3 regions of the Planomonospora corallina genome follow, and region 3 is predicted to be linked to each of the others. Evidence: riboswitches for the same ligand, from Rfam matches in the RefSeq annotation. Region 3 holds a riboswitch; each other region holds the start of a gene.

Region 1 (4,853 bases), on a different contig from region 3:
CCACTCGGTGTCCGTCACCCCGACATACGCCTTCACACCGGAGATTGTGCACTCCTGAAGATCGTCTGCGCCAGATGACCCTGAAGTTCACAGCCGATGTCCGCCCCCCTTACCCGGCCGATCTCCTGGAGAACGAGCAGGCCCGGAGAACCCATCAGCACTCCCGGGAACGACGCACACCGTACGAGGATCCGTCAGCGGTCCTCTCCGCCTGCCTCACCGAACAAATCGTGCACGCTCTGGACGGTCGCCGCGCGGATCACCCAGACCTCCAGCAGGGCGAGGTCGGTGCAGGCGGTGATCCGGGCACGGGTGTCGTCCGGCACCTCCAGACCACGGGCGGCCAGCACCAGCAGGACCACCCGGGCCGCTTCTTCCACCATGCCTTCGAGCCTGCCCTCGGCCCTGCCCGCTTCCAGACCATGGCCGTAGTGCTCGCGGGCAAAGGGGCTGTAGACGGGCCAAGCGGCGGTCCCCATGTTCTCCTCCACGCGGTCGGCCTCCTCCTCGATCCCCGGTCCTCGCCAGGAACCGATCGATCACCCTTCTGGTCGCTGCCCCATTGTCGGAGATCATGGCTCCCTCGTCCGCCCGATCCGCGAAGACGACCGGTTGACGACCGTCCGATGCGACAGTCTGGGCGGCAGACAGCGGCGACCGCTTCTGGACAACGCTCTCGTGTCGTCCTGTGGGCACGGATACCGCAAGGCGGTGAGGCTCCGGCTGCGATATCCGGGGCGCCGGAGCCGCAGTACACCTTGGTGCGCGTCTCACCGGTCATGGGGCATGGTCTCACCGGCAGCCGGGTCGCCACCGTGGGGCAGGGCGGGCCCAGCGGCTTCCCGTCGCGAGTAGCAACGGCGGTGAGCCGGTCGGCGGTCCAGCGCAGTACGGCGGGCTGCCCGAAGTCGCGGGCCAGCTCCAGCACCGCCTCCTCGTCGGCGTCGGCGAACGCGACGGCCTGCTCGGCCCAGCCGTAGGAGGAGTGGTAGCCGTCCGGGTCGTAGCAGGACGCCTCCAGTACGGCGGGCAGCCGGCCCGCGGGGACGCGGTTCCCGTGGATCTCGGCCAGCAGCCGCCGGTGCGCCTCCACGTTGGGCTTGAGGGGCAGGGTGGCCCCGTGCGGGTTCCATGCGGTGAGCACATACACGATCCCGGTGAAGGGGTGGGCCTCGGGCCCGGATTCCGCCCGGCCATCGGGCTCGGCGCCCACCCGGCCACCGGGCTCGCTTTCCTCCCGGACCTCCGCATCGGCGCCCTCCCGGTCCTCCGCGTCGGCTCCCGGCCGGGCGTCTGAGGTCCGACGGACGTCCCAGAGCGTGCCGTCGGGGCCGGTGATGCGGATCGCCCCGCGCCGCCAGGCCTGCTCGGGCGCCAGGTGCTCCGCCGGACGGTCGGCCACCACGGCCTGGGCGAGCCCGTGCTCGGGGCTGCCCGGCGGGTGCACCTGCCAGCGGCAGCCGCAGATGAGGCACTCGCCGTACCAGAAGCCGGCGCCCTCGTGGAGGACGAGGTCGCGGACGTCGGCGATGGCGCCGAAGTCGACGTCGCAGCTCGGGCAGCGCCGGTGGCGGAGCGGTAGGTGGCCGGGGACGGGCATGGTGCGCCTCCAGGGTCCTGGTCCGGACCCCGGTGGCCGAGGGCTCCGGTGATCCGCCGTTCTCCGCGCACCTCGCGCGGAGCAGGTCGTCACCCGGGGCACCCGCGGCGAGCGGGGTGCCGTCCAGCGAACCGGGGCTTGGCGCTGGAGCTCATGACCTGCCGGGACCATAACGCCCGCCCAGCCGGTCGTCAATCGTGCACTCCAAGCAGATCCATCCATAAGGAAATGCGTAACACCAGCCAGGCGCAAGATCCCCGATGTTCACAGCTCCTAGTTGTGTTTACAGTTCACAAGTGATTTACTGGTGTCCACAAAGAGCCGATCCCGGTTCCCCTACCCAGGGAGAGCGCCATGACGCAGCCCCACCACCAGCCGTATCCGCCGAAGCAGCCGGGCCGGGGCGTGTCCGGGCTGGCCGCCTGCCTGATCGCGGTCGTGGCGCTCGGCGCCGGATGCCTCGGCGGTGTCGCGATCGCCGGACCGGACGGCACGGCCGCCGAAGCCGCGCCCGCGCCGACCGTCACCGAGACCGCCCAGGCCAAGGCTCCGGCCGGGGAGCCCGCCGCCGCCAAGCCCGCTGCCAAGCCCGCCGTCGAGGAGTCCACCGAGGAGAACGCCGGGCTGCCGGAGCCGCAGGTGGACGAGCCCGCGCAGGTGAAGCTGCCGGACTTCACCGGTCAGAACGCGGCCGTCGCGCAGGAGTGGCTCGTCGACCACGGCTGGGACGAGTACGAGGAGATCAAGCTCGGCTCCCAGGACGAGTACGACACCTTCGTGATCCTCCCGGAGAACTGGACGGTCACCAAGCAGTCCCACCGCGCCGGCACCAAGGTCAAGGTGGGCACGACCATCGTCCTGACCTGCACCAAGAACTGACCCGCACCGAGAACCGGCCCTCCCCAGGCGGCGCCCGCCCGCCGCCCTCCCGCCCGTCCGCCCCCGCCCGCCGTCCGGTACGGCGGAGCGCTCCGGCTCGGAGCCGCGACCGCCGGGAGACGGCAGGGGCACGCGCCGAGCGGCCCCGGACAGGGCCGAGCCGCCCGCACGCGCGTCCCGCCGCCGGGACGGCGGCCACGTATCCACCCCCTCCATGCCCGGCATGGGGACCAGCACGAAGGGATGTGTCCCATGCGCATCCAGCGGACCGAGACCCCGAAGACCGGCGTTCAGCAGGCCTGCGCTCCTGAGGCGGGCATCCGGAATGCCGCCTTCCAGAAGCCCGCCCTCCGGAAGGCCGCCCTCCAGAAGCTCCCCGGCCGGAACACCGCCGTCAGGACGGCCATCGGCCGGAACACCGCCCTCCGGCGGGCCGCGCTTCTCGCCGCCGCCTGCCTCTGCGCGGCGACACTCACGGCCTGCGGAAACGCGGCCGGGAGCGAACTCGCGAGCGCGGCGCGACCGGCCGCGACGGTCACCGTCACGGCCACCGCCACGGTGACGGCCCGCCCCTCCCCCGCCGACAACGACGGCGACGGCGTGGTCTCCACCTACGACGATGACGACGACGACCCCGCGGTCGGCCTCCCGTCCCCGTCCCCGTCCCCATCCCCGGAGTCGGAGCCGGAGACCTCCTCACCGACCGCCGCGCCGTTCAGGAGCGGCGACTACGAGACGCTGATCGCGCGGGAGTTCAAGAAGCTGATCAAGAACCCCGACGACTACGTCGGCCGCAAGTACCTGCTCTACGGCAACGTGGTGCAGTTCGACTCCAGTACCGGCACCGACGCCTTCCACGCGAACCTGCACCACGCGAAGAAGTCCGGCGACCAGTCGTACGAGATGGACGACCGGGCGCACATCGTCGGCACCGAGGAGATGCTGGAGGACATCGTCACCGACGACATGGTCCAGCTCTGGCTCACCTGCACCGGCAGCCTCACCTATGAGACCTCGATCGGCGGCTCGAACACCGTCCCCACCTTCAGCGTCGAGAAGGTCAAGGTGTACGGCAGCAGCGACTGAGCAGGCCAGGCATCCGCGCCTTCCCCGTACGGCGGCCACCCCGCCGGACGGCAAGACCACGACCATCAGGCCATTCCCACCAAGGAGAACACCCCATGGCACGCAACTCCGGCCGCTTCCACTTCGACGGAGGCGCCGCGACCTACTTCGGCACCGGCGTCCTCGCCTTCCTGGTGACGGCGGTCACCCTGGGCATCTGCTACCCGTTCGCGCTGGTGCTGCGAGAGCGGTGGCGGGCCAGGCACTCCTACATCGACGGCCGGCGGCTGACGTTCACCGGATCCGCGGTCGGCCTGTTCGGCTACTGGATCAAGTGGTTCCTGCTCTCGGCCGTCACCCTGGGGATCTACCTGTTCTGGGTCGGTCCGCGGATCGCGCAGTGGAAGTGGGAGCACACAGATTTCGATCCGACATGGCAGCCGTGGGCCATGGAAGCACCGGCCGTACCGGGAGCGTCCGGGTACCACGAGCGCGGCGGCGCCGTCGGGGGGTGACGCCCGGTGGGCCGTCCGGCACCGAGCGGCCGTCACCTCTCACGTCACACCGCACGAGGCCCCCGGCCGTCCGGATGACCGCCTGACGTCGCAGGGCGTCCGTCCCTCCCCCACATCCGTCCGTCCCCCCTCGCATCCGACCATCCCTCCCCCCGCACCCATCAGCCTCTCCCCCGCACCGCTCGCCGGGAAAACCCGCCACCGGACCGGGAAGTGCGGTAGATCTTGCTTGACCTGACCCCCGGGAGACCCCTCATGTCCCTCCAGACCGAACTCACCGGCAACGCGGACGTCGTCCGGTTGTCGGCGAGCGTGCTCGACCGCCGCGAGCGTGACTGCCACGCGTTCGCCGCCGCGAAGGCCTATCCGGCGATGCGGCCGGTGGCGCGGGAGCGGCGCCGCTACGCGCCGTGGGCGACCTTCCCGATGGGCCTGGTCATGTCGGCGCTGGACGCCGTCGAGTTCGGCGGCGCGGACCCGGACATCGCGGTGGGCCGGGCGGTCGAGGAGAGCCGCGACCCGGTCCATCCGGGGGTGACCCGCTGGGTCCTGCACGCCTGCCACACCTATCTGGAGACCTCCGAGAGCCTGGCCGCCGAGCTCGCCGCCGGCGGGGTGGAGCTCCGCCCGGAGCGCCGCCCCCGGGTGGTGCAGAGCGGCCCGCCGGGCGGCTCGCCGGTCGCGATGCGCGCCCTGACCGCGTGGGGCCGCTGGTACGGCTCACCGGACGGTTCGCTGGTGGAGTTCCGCCGGATGCGGGTGCGCCGCCCGCTCGGCCTGCCGGACGATCCGTC
Region 2 (4,853 bases), on a different contig from region 3:
GGCGGCCAGGAACTCCCGGTAGGCGGTCAGCCCGCGGACGATGTTCTTCGACAGCTCGGTCCGGTCGATCCGCACGATCAGTCTGCGGTCGCCGACCTGGTCGCGCAGGGCGGCCAGGTGCGATTCGACGTCGGGCTCGCTCGCCCTGGCCCAGAGCGCCTCGCCGTCCACCCCCAGCGGGTGCACGCCGATCCGGGTGGTCCGGCCGCCGTGGGAGACGGTGTGGCCGTCGCGGTCCACCTCCGCGCCGAGGATCGCCTCGCAGCAGTCCATGAACGCCTCGGCCCACCGCACGGTGAGGAAGCCCGCGTGGTCGGCCCCCAGGATGCCCTCCAGCAGCTCGGTCGCGACGTCGTCCGGGAGCAGGGAGAAGTACTCCGGCGGGGCCCACGGGGTGTGCGAGAAGTGCGCGATGCTCACGTCGGGCCGCTCGATGCGGAGCATGGCCGGGGTCAGGCTGAGGTGGTAGTCCTGCACCAGCACCTGCGCGCCGTGCGCGGCCTCCTCGGCCAGCGCCACCGCGAACGCGGCGTTGTAGGACTGGTAGGACTCCCACTCGCGGCGGAAGCGGGCGTCGAAGTGCGGGGTGTTGGCGGTGTCGTAGAGCAGGTGGTGGACGAACCAGAGCGTGGAGTTGGCCACCGCGTTGTAGGCGCGGTGGAAGGTCGCCGGGGGGATGTCGAGCATGCGCAGCGCGCCGGTGTCGTATCCCGCCCGGTCGAGGCGGCCACCGGGCGCCTGCCGTACGGCGGCGCGGTCGCCGTCGGAGAGCGCGGCGCAGACCCAGAGCAGGTCCAGCTCCTTGGCCACCTCCGACAGGCCGGACACCAGCCCGCCGCCGCCCCGGCGCATGGAGAGCGAGCCGTCCTCCGAGACGGTGAACGAGACGGGGCCACGATTGGACGCCACCAGGATCGTGTTCATGCTTTCCTCGACTAGGGAGACAGGCCCCTTCAGCTTCTACGCCTACTGCGGACGCCGGGGGATCGGCCCGCCTTGGGGGATGCTTGCCTCAGAGGTTAACCAAACATTTCCGTCGACCATAGGATGTCCGGCGACGGTGACCGCTGATTGGGGCTCGTGATGGCGCTGGACGAGACGACCGAGGGACTGGCCCGGGCGGCGGCCCAGGGCGACCATCGGGCTCTGGGCGAGCTGCTGCGGCGCATCGAGCCCGACGTGCTGCGGCACTGCAACCGGATCCTCCCCTACCGGCAGGACGCCGAGGAGGCGTGCCAGGACACCCTGCTGGCGGTGGCCCGCAACATCGGCCGCTTCGAGGGCCGGGCCCGGTTCAGCACGTGGCTGCACATCGTGACGGCCAACTGCGCGCGGACCACCTACCGCTCGCTGAAGCGGCGCGCGGCCGAGCAGAGCTCCGAGGAGCTGCCGCTGCAGAAGCCCGACGTCGCCCGGGTGAGCGTGATCGCGGGCTCCCGGCTGGACCTGCTCGACGTGATGGAGGCGCTGGAGGCGTCCAAGCCCGACCTGGCCCAGGCGCTGGTGCTGCGCGACATCTGCCAGCTCGACTACAACGAGGTGGCCGAGCAGCTCGGCATCCCGCTGGGCACCGCCAAGTCCCGCATCCACCAGGCGCGCAAGTACGTCCAGGGGGCGCTGGGCGAGGCCTACGGGTCCTGACGCCCTCGCGGCCCTGCGGCGCGGCCCGGTTCGCGTCCGTCAGGTAACACGATCCGTCTCGCGAAGTGAGACGGTTGGTCGGAGCGGCGAAAAGCCGGGGTAGAGTGCTTTCAACCTGCTCAACGGGTTCGACAACTGAATACGTGCTCATCCAGAGGGGTGGAGGGACCGGCCCTGCGAAGCCCCGGCAACCCTCCCGGTTCAAGACTCGTGATCTGACGAGGTCGGCCGGGACAGGTGCCAATTCCGGTCTGTGACCAAGGTGGTCGCAGACGAAGATGAGGGAAAGGCCTCGCTTCATGGCGCTTGCAACCGCTGAAACCACCGCCGCTTCGCTCGACTTCGGCCCCGCCGTGGCCCTGTCCTGTCGCGAGTGCGGCGCCCGTTACGACCTCGGCCCGGACTTCGCCTGTACCGAGTGTTTCGGCCCGCTCGAGATCGCCTACGAGCTGCCCCGGGTGACCCGCGAGGAGATCGCCGCCGGGCCGAGCAACATCTGGCGCTACCGCTCGCTGCTCCCGGTCCCGGCGGACGTCGCCTCCAAGCGGAACATGGCCCCCGGCTGGACCAAGCTGGTCAAGGCCGACAACCTCGCCCGCGAGCTGGGTGTCCGCGCACTCCACGTGAAGGACGACTCCGGCAACCCCACGCACTCCTTCAAGGACCGGGTGGTGGCCATCGCCGTCGAGGCGGCCCGCAACTTCGGCTTCCACACCCTGTCCTGCTCCTCCACCGGCAATCTCGCCGGCGCGGTCACCGCCGCCGCGGCCCGCGCCGGCCTCGACGCCTGCGTCTTCATCCCCGCCGACCTGGAGGAGGCCAAGATCGTCATGGCCTCGGTGTACGGCGGGCGCCTCGTGGCCATCGACGGCACCTACGACGACGTGAACCGCTTCTGCTCCGAGCTCATCGGCGACGAGCTGGGCGACCGGTGGGGCTTCGTCAACGTCAACCTCCGCCCCTACTACGCGGAGGGCTCCAAGACGCTCGCCTACGAGATCGCCGAGCAGCTCGGCTGGCGGCTCCCCGACCAGATCGTCGTCCCGGTGGCCTCCGGCTCCCAGCTCACGAAGATCGACAAGGGCTTCAAGGAGCTGATCGCCCTCGGCCTCGTCGAGGACAAGCCGTACAAGATCTTCGCCGCCCAGGCCGAGGGCTGCTCGCCGGTCTCCGCGGCCTACAAGGCCGGTCACGACGTGATCCGCCCGGTCAAGCCCGACACGATCGCCAAGTCGCTGGCGATCGGCAACCCGGCCGACGGGCCGTACGTGCTGGACATCGCCCGGCGCACCGGCGGCGCGGTGGAGGACGTCACGGACGCGGAGATCGTCGACGCGATCCGGCTGCTGGCCCGGACCGAGGGCATCTTCGCCGAGACGGCGGGCGGTGTCACCGTCGGCGTGCTGCGCAAGCTGGTCGCCGAGGGCCGGCTCGACCCGGACGGCGAGACGGTCGTGCTGAACACCGGTGAGGGGCTCAAGACCCTCGACGCGGTTTCCGGGCACGCGCGTCCCACCGCCGTGATCCGGCCTTCTCTCGACGCATTCCGTACCGCCCTCGCCTGAGAACTCCTGAAAGGTACTCGACCATGAGCGTTTCCGTGCGGATTCCGACGATTCTTCGGACTTACACCAATGGTGCCGCGGAGGTGAGCGGGGAAGGGGCGACCCTCCGGGAGGTCCTGGAGAAGCTCGACGCCGACTATCCCGGCATCGGTGCCCGGATTCTCGATGAAACGGGCAAGATCCGGCGTTTTGTCAACGTCTATGTGGGAGAAGAGGACGTCCGTTTCGCGGACAACCTCGACACCGCCACGCCGCCCGGCGTTCAGGTCTCCATCATTCCGGCGGTCGCCGGAGGCTGACCCGCACCCCGCGCCTCCGGGCGTCCGCCGCTCGACGGGGCGCCGTCACGACACCCGCACCGGCCTCGGCCGCGTGCGGGTGTCGTGTTTTGTGACGAGGGTTCATATCTGGGACATCAGGAAATAATGGAATTTTGAACTAAATTACAGCTAGAGTAAAAGTTTGTTCTCGTGCCGAAGTCATGGCTAAACGGATGATTGATGGATTGACTCTGTTGCCCCACGGTGTCCCACAGGTATGGTCGAGAACGATCGATGGGGCGATGGCCTTCGCCGCGGAGATCGAAGACTTCGCGAGTGGAATGGGCGTGGTCTTCAAGGTCGGTAAGAGGAGTCGGAAGTGGCGCAGGGCACCGTCAAGTGGTTCAACGCGGACAAGGGCTACGGCTTCATCGCGGTAGACGGTGGTAAGGATGTGTTCGTCCATTACTCCGCGATCCTGATGGACGGCTACCGGGCGCTCGAGCAGGGCCAGCGGGTCGAGTTCGAGATCACCCAGGGGCAGAAGGGTCCGCAGGCGGAGGCCGTCCGGACCGTCTGATCCGGTCGTCCGCCCGGTCGCGGGAAGAGGTCGGAAGGTCCCGCGGCACCGCAGTCCGTCGGACCTTCCCGCACGTCGGCCCGGTCCCCGGTTCTCCCGGTGGGCCGGGCCTTCGCGTGCGCGGCCCTTCACGTGCGGTCCTTCGTGTGCGGACTCTGCGTGCGGGCTTACGTGCGGGCCTTCGCGTCTCCGTGTAGGCGGGTATGTCCGCGACCTGCATGGATCATCCGTTTTTTACCCTTCGCTCTGGGCGAAGCCCAGCTCAGCGCGGCGCGGCTTGCACTCGGCAGGGTAGAGTGCTAAACAGTTCGTTGGCACTCTCTGTATGAGAGTGCCAACCCAGGATCGAGGCGATGGGACCCGCCAACGGAGTCGCGGGTCCATATGCCGTCGCGGGCGTCGGCTCGATCCGGTGCACGCCACCCTGTGTTTGGGAGGTCTAGCCGTATGGCAGCCAAGATGATCGCGTTTGACGAGGACGCCCGGCGCGGTCTCGAGCGCGGCATGAACCAGCTCGCGGACGCCGTGAAGGTGACCCTCGGCCCCAAGGGCCGCAACGTCGTGCTGGAGAAGAAGTGGGGCGCTCCCACGATCACCAACGACGGTGTCTCGATCGCCAAGGAGATCGAGCTCGAGGACCCGTGGGAGAAGATCGGCGCCGAGCTCGTCAAGGAAGTCGCCAAGAAGACCGACGACGTCGCGGGTGACGGCACCACCACCGCCACCGTCCTCGCCCAGGCCCTGGTACGCGAGGGCCTGCGCAACGTCGCCGCCGGCGCCAACCCGATGGCCCTGAAGAAGGGCATC
Region 3 (4,853 bases):
CCGCCGGGGAGCGGGCCGGGGCGGTGACCGTGGCCCTGACGACGCAGCGCGAGGCCCTGCGCACGCTCGGCGTCACCGGGACCCGGCCCCCGGCCGGTCTCGCCCGCACCGACCCGCGCGGTTACCTGCGGGCCCTGGCCCGGGCCTCGCAGGAGGCGGAGCTCATCGATCCCGGCGGCCTCGGCGGTTTCGGCTGGCTCGTCCAGGAGCGCGGCTGAGCGCGCGACCGTGCCGCGCCCCGGACGCGCACGCGCGGACTCCGCGCGTGCTCCTCGGACGCGCACAGACTCCGCGCCCTCGGACGCGCACACGCTCCGCGCCCCTCAGACGCGCACGTGCAGAGCCTCCAGGCCCCGGATGACGTAGCCCGGGCCCCAGACCGGCTCGGCGGCGAGTTCCATCTTCGGGGCCCGGCGCAGCAGCGCCCCGAACGACTCGGCCAGCTCGATCCGGGCCAGCGGCGCGCCCAGGCAGAAATGGATGCCGGCGCCGAAGGAGATGTGCGGGTTCTCCGCGCGGCCCAGGTCGAGGCGGTCGGGATCGTCGAAGACCTCGGGGTCGCGGTTGGCCGAGCCGAACAGCAGGGCCACCTCGGAACCGCGCGGGATGTCGACCCCGCCGACCGTGATGTCCTCCAGCACCCAGCGCTCGAACATCTGCAGCGGGGTGTCCCAGCGCAGCAGCTCCTCGATCGCGGTCGGGATCAGGCCGTGGTCGGCGCGGAGCCGTTCCAGCTCGGCGGGGTTGCGGAACAGGGCCCACCAGCCGTTGCCGGTGGTGTTGACCGTGGCCTCGTGCCCGGCGTTGAGCAGCAGCACGCAGGTGCCGACCAGTTCCTCCTCGGTGAGCCTGTCGCCTTCGTCGGCGACCTGGGCGAGGGCGCTGATCAGGTCGTCGCCGGGGTTCTCCCTGCGGTGGCGGGCCAGGTCGACGAGGTAGGCGGAGAACTCCTCCGCCGCGCGCACGGCGGTGTGCTGGGCCTCGACCGAGGGGTTGAGCTCGTACATCCCGCAGATGTCGGCGGACCAGGGGCGCAGCAGGTGCCGGTCGGCCTCGGGCACGCCGAGCATCTCGGCGATCACGGTCACCGGGAGCGGCTCGGCCACCTCGGCGATGAGATCGCCTCCGCCGCGCTCGGCGAAGCGGTCCACGAGCCCGCCGGCGAGCTCGGCGACCTTGGGCCGGAGCGCCTCGACCATGCGGGGGGTGAACGCCTTGGAGACCAGCCTCCTCAGGCGGGTGTGGACCGGCGGCTCCACGTCGAGCATCCCGGCGCGGACCACCCGCCAGAACGGCTCCTGGAACTCCGGGTCGTCGGGCCGGCCGAACTCCGCGTGGGTGGCCGTGTGCAGGTACGACCGGCCGAGCCTGCGGTCGCGCAGCAGCGCGTTGACGTCGGCGTGCCGGGCGATCAGCCACTGGCCGGTCGGCTCGAAGAAGCCGACCGGCCGCTCGCGGCGCAGCTCGGCGTAGACGTCATAGGGATGGGCGACGAATTCCGGACTCCAAGGATCAAACTTCACATTCGCATCGTAATCCGGGAACGCGCCCCGTCTACCCCTCGGCGGGCTTCTCCTCCTCGTAGCGGTGGTGCAGCTCCACCGGCTCCTCGGCGCCCGGCTTGCTCCGCATGCGGATGTTGAGCATCTCCACCAGCAGCGAGAAGGCCATCGCGAAGTAGATGTAGCCCTTGGGGATGTGCTGCTCGAAGCCCTCGGCCAGGAGCACGACGCCGATCAGGATCAGGAAGGACAGGGCGAGCATCTTGATGCTCGGGTGCCGGTCCACGAAGCGGCTGATCGGCCCGGAGGCGAACAGCATCACCAGGACCGAGACGACGACGGCCGCGACCATGACGCCGATCTCGTCCACCATGCCGACCGCGGTGATCACCGAGTCGAGCGAGAAGACGATGTCCAGGATCATGATCTGCACGATCACCGCGGCGAAGGAGGAGGCGACCTTCCCTCCGGCGTGGCCGGACTTGCCCTCCAGGTTGTCGTGGATCTCGAAGACGCTCTTCCCTATCAGGAACAGGCCGCCCAGGATCAGGATCAGGTCGCGGCCCGAGATCTCCTGCCCGAGGACCTCGAAGAGCGGGGCGGTGAGCCGTATGACCCAGGAGAGGGCCAGCAGCAGCGCCAGGCGGCTGAGCAGCGCGGCGAGCAGCCCCAGCTTGCGCGCCTTGTCACGCTGCTCCGGCGGGAGCTTGCCCGCCAGGATCGAGATGAAGATGACGTTGTCGATGCCGAGGACGATCTCCAGGCCGACGAGGGTGAGGAACCCTATCCAGATCTGCGGGTCTGCCACCCAGTCCATCGCCGTCTCCTCCGAGGGGTCGTGGTGTTCCAGCCGGTCACGCCGCATAGACGATCGGCGGGCTCCGGAGGTTCCTGCCCGAGGCGGCCGACACCATTCCGTGTCCGACTTGCGGACCGGCGGGCCGGGATGGTTATAGTTCGCGGTAGGTCATGAGTGCCAGTGACAAGCCCCGGCTCGCTGGCCGGCAACCCTCGCGTCCGCGGCGGGGTGCCCCGGGTGAGGACCTGGTCCGGCGCCGGAGTGGCGCCGGTCAAGCGCGGGCTCCACGCACCATCGCCACGCCTCGCAGGGGCTTGGGGTCCGATGACCTCGAAGGAGTCCTGGCGTGTCCCTGCTCGGCATCTTCACCACCGACGCCCCCGCCGCCCCCGCCGCCGCTCCGGAGCCCGTCCGGCGGGCCGCCGGCGACCGGCCCATCCCTCCCGTGCTCGGCGCCGACCTCGCCGTCCCCGTCCGGGGCGGCAGGCTCGTCCCCTACGCCAACCTCGACTACGCCGCCAGCGCCCCCTGTCTCGAGCCGGTGAGCGCCGCCGTCGCCGCCGCGCTCCCGGCCTACTCCAGCGTCCACCGGGGCGCCGGCTACGCCTCGCAACTCACCACGGCCCGCTACGAGCAGGCCCGGCACACGGTCCGCGCCTTCGTCGGCGCCCGCCCCGGCGACGCGGTGGTCTTCACCCGCAACACCACAGACGCCGTCAACCTGCTGGCCCGCGCCCTGCCGGAGGGCACCACCGTCGTGGTCTTCGACTCCGAGCACCACGCCTCGCTGCTGCCCTGGGCCGGCGCCGTACGGCTGGCGCCGCCCGCCTTCCCCGGCGAGGCCGTCCGCGCGGTCGACGAGGCCCTCACAGGCATCGAGGGCCCGAAGCTGCTCGTGGTGACCGCCGCCTCCAACGTCACCGGCGAGCTGTGGCCGATCGCCGCCCTGGCGCACGTCGCCCACCGGCACGGCGCCCGCATCCTCGTCGACGCGGCCCAGCTCGTCCCGCACCGCCGCCTCAACCTGACCGCGCTCGACCTGGACTACGTGGTCTTCTCCGGGCACAAGCTCTACGCACCCTTCGGCACGGGCGCGCTCGTCGGCCGCCCCGACTGGCTCGCGGAGGCCGAGCCGTACCTCAAGGGCGGCGGGGCGGTGCGCTCCGTGGGCGGCGGAGGCGTCGGGGACGGCGGCGACGGCGGGGGCGTCGGGGGCGTCGAGTGGCACGACGACCCCGAGGCCCGGCACGAGGCGGGCACTCCCAACGTGCTGGGCGCCGTCGCCCTGGCCGCCGCCTGCGACGCGCTGAGCGCCACCGGCTGGACGGCGCTGGTCCGCGAGGAGGAGCGCCTGCTCGGCAGGCTCCGCGCGGGCCTGGCCGCGGTCGAGGGCGTGCACGAGCTCTCCCTGTGGGGCCCCGACCACCCGCGCGTCGGCATCGTCTCCTTCGTGGTGGAGGGCCTGACCGCCCGCGAGGTCGCCGAGGCCCTCTCCGACGAGTACGGCATCGGCGTGCGCGACGGGAAGTTCTGCGCCCACCCGTTCGTCCGGCACCTGCTGGGCGGGGTGAAGGACGGCGGCTGCGAGGACACGACGGTCTCCGCGCTCCGCGCCTCGATCGGCATCGGCACCACCGACGAGCACGTCGACCGTCTCGTCCGCGCCCTGGAGGAGATCGTCTCCCGTCGCGGCGCCGCGGCGCCGAAGTGACCCCCGCCGGGTGGACCCGGCGGGCCCCCGCTGGGGGATGATGGCCCCATGACGGAACGGGTCGTGGGAATCGGTGCCGGAGCCTCACTCGTCGGCGGCGGCGCCGGCGGCAAGGAGCTCGCGACCGAGGACATGGTCCTCAACATCGGCCCGCAGCACCCGTCCACGCACGGCGTGCTGCGGCTGCGGCTGACGCTGGACGGCGAGCGGATCAGCGCGGCCGAGCCGATCGTGGGCTACATGCACCGGGGCGCGGAGAAACTGTTCGAGGTCCGGGACTACCGGCAGATCATCGTGCTGGCCAACCGGCACGACTGGCTGTCGGCGTTCGCCAACGAGCTGGGCGTGGTCCTGGCCGTCGAGCGCATGCTCGGCATGGAGGTCCCGGTCCGGGCCGTCTGGGCCCGGACGCTCCTGGCCGAGCTCAACCGGGTCCTCAACCACCTGATGTTCCTCGGCTCCTACCCGCTGGAGCTGGGCGCGATGACCCCGGTCTTCTACGCGTTCCGGGAGCGCGAGACGCTCCAGGCCGTCATGGAGGAGATCTCCGGCGGGCGCATGCACTACATGTTCAACCGGGTCGGCGGCCTGAAGGAGGAGCTGCCCGAGGGCTGGCTCGGCCGGGCCGGGCAGGCCGTCGCGGAGGTGCGCCGCCGGCTGCCCGACATCGAGGGCCTGCTCATCGGCAACGAGATCTTCACGGCCCGCACGCGCGGCGTCGGCGTGCTCACCCGCGAGCAGATCATGCAGTACGGCGTGAGCGGCCCGATCGCCCGCGCCTCCGGCGTGGACATGGACCTGCGCCGCGACGACCCCTACCTGGCCTACGGCGAGCTGCCGG

Evidence for each region. Region 3 has a riboswitch for S-adenosylmethionine ahead of ACFOWE_RS03155 (aminotransferase class V-fold PLP-dependent enzyme). Riboswitches for the same ligand answer to the same signal wherever they lie in the genome.
Region 1: linked by a shared signal. The riboswitch ahead of ACFOWE_RS27135 (hypothetical protein) and the one ahead of ACFOWE_RS03155 (aminotransferase class V-fold PLP-dependent enzyme) in region 3 are both predicted to bind S-adenosylmethionine.
Region 2: linked by a shared signal. The riboswitch ahead of thrC (threonine synthase) and the one ahead of ACFOWE_RS03155 (aminotransferase class V-fold PLP-dependent enzyme) in region 3 are both predicted to bind S-adenosylmethionine.

The regions. Positions count from the first base shown of each region.
Region 1 covers NZ_JBHSBM010000040.1:62,106-66,958, reverse strand. Annotated here, with positions in the region: gene ACFOWE_RS27145 (hypothetical protein) at 195-479, opposite strand; gene ACFOWE_RS27140 (hypothetical protein) at 762-980, shown strand; partial or broken gene ACFOWE_RS27135 (hypothetical protein) at 950-1,600, opposite strand; SAM riboswitch class IV at 1,651-1,759, opposite strand; gene ACFOWE_RS27130 (PASTA domain-containing protein) at 1,955-2,479, shown strand; gene ACFOWE_RS27125 (hypothetical protein) at 2,732-3,565, shown strand; gene ACFOWE_RS27120 (DUF898 family protein) at 3,661-4,059, shown strand; gene ACFOWE_RS27115 (PD-(D/E)XK nuclease family protein) at 4,315-4,853, shown strand, end outside.
Region 2 covers NZ_JBHSBM010000019.1:28,609-33,461, reverse strand. Annotated here, with positions in the region: gene ACFOWE_RS18545 (alpha,alpha-trehalose-phosphate synthase (UDP-forming)) at 1-924, opposite strand, end outside; gene ACFOWE_RS18540 (RNA polymerase sigma factor) at 1,084-1,641, shown strand; SAM riboswitch class I at 1,786-1,926, shown strand; gene thrC (threonine synthase) at 1,941-3,206, shown strand; gene ACFOWE_RS18530 (MoaD/ThiS family protein) at 3,230-3,505, shown strand; gene ACFOWE_RS18525 (cold-shock protein) at 3,846-4,046, shown strand; gene groL (chaperonin GroEL) at 4,494-4,853, shown strand, end outside.
Region 3 covers NZ_JBHSBM010000009.1:52,185-57,037, reverse strand. Annotated here, with positions in the region: gene ACFOWE_RS03170 (SAM-dependent methyltransferase) at 1-218, shown strand, start outside; gene ACFOWE_RS03165 (cytochrome P450) at 324-1,523, opposite strand; gene ACFOWE_RS03160 (TerC family protein) at 1,555-2,319, opposite strand; SAM riboswitch class IV at 2,468-2,585, shown strand; gene ACFOWE_RS03155 (aminotransferase class V-fold PLP-dependent enzyme) at 2,648-4,012, shown strand; gene ACFOWE_RS03150 (NADH-quinone oxidoreductase subunit D) at 4,061-4,853, shown strand, end outside.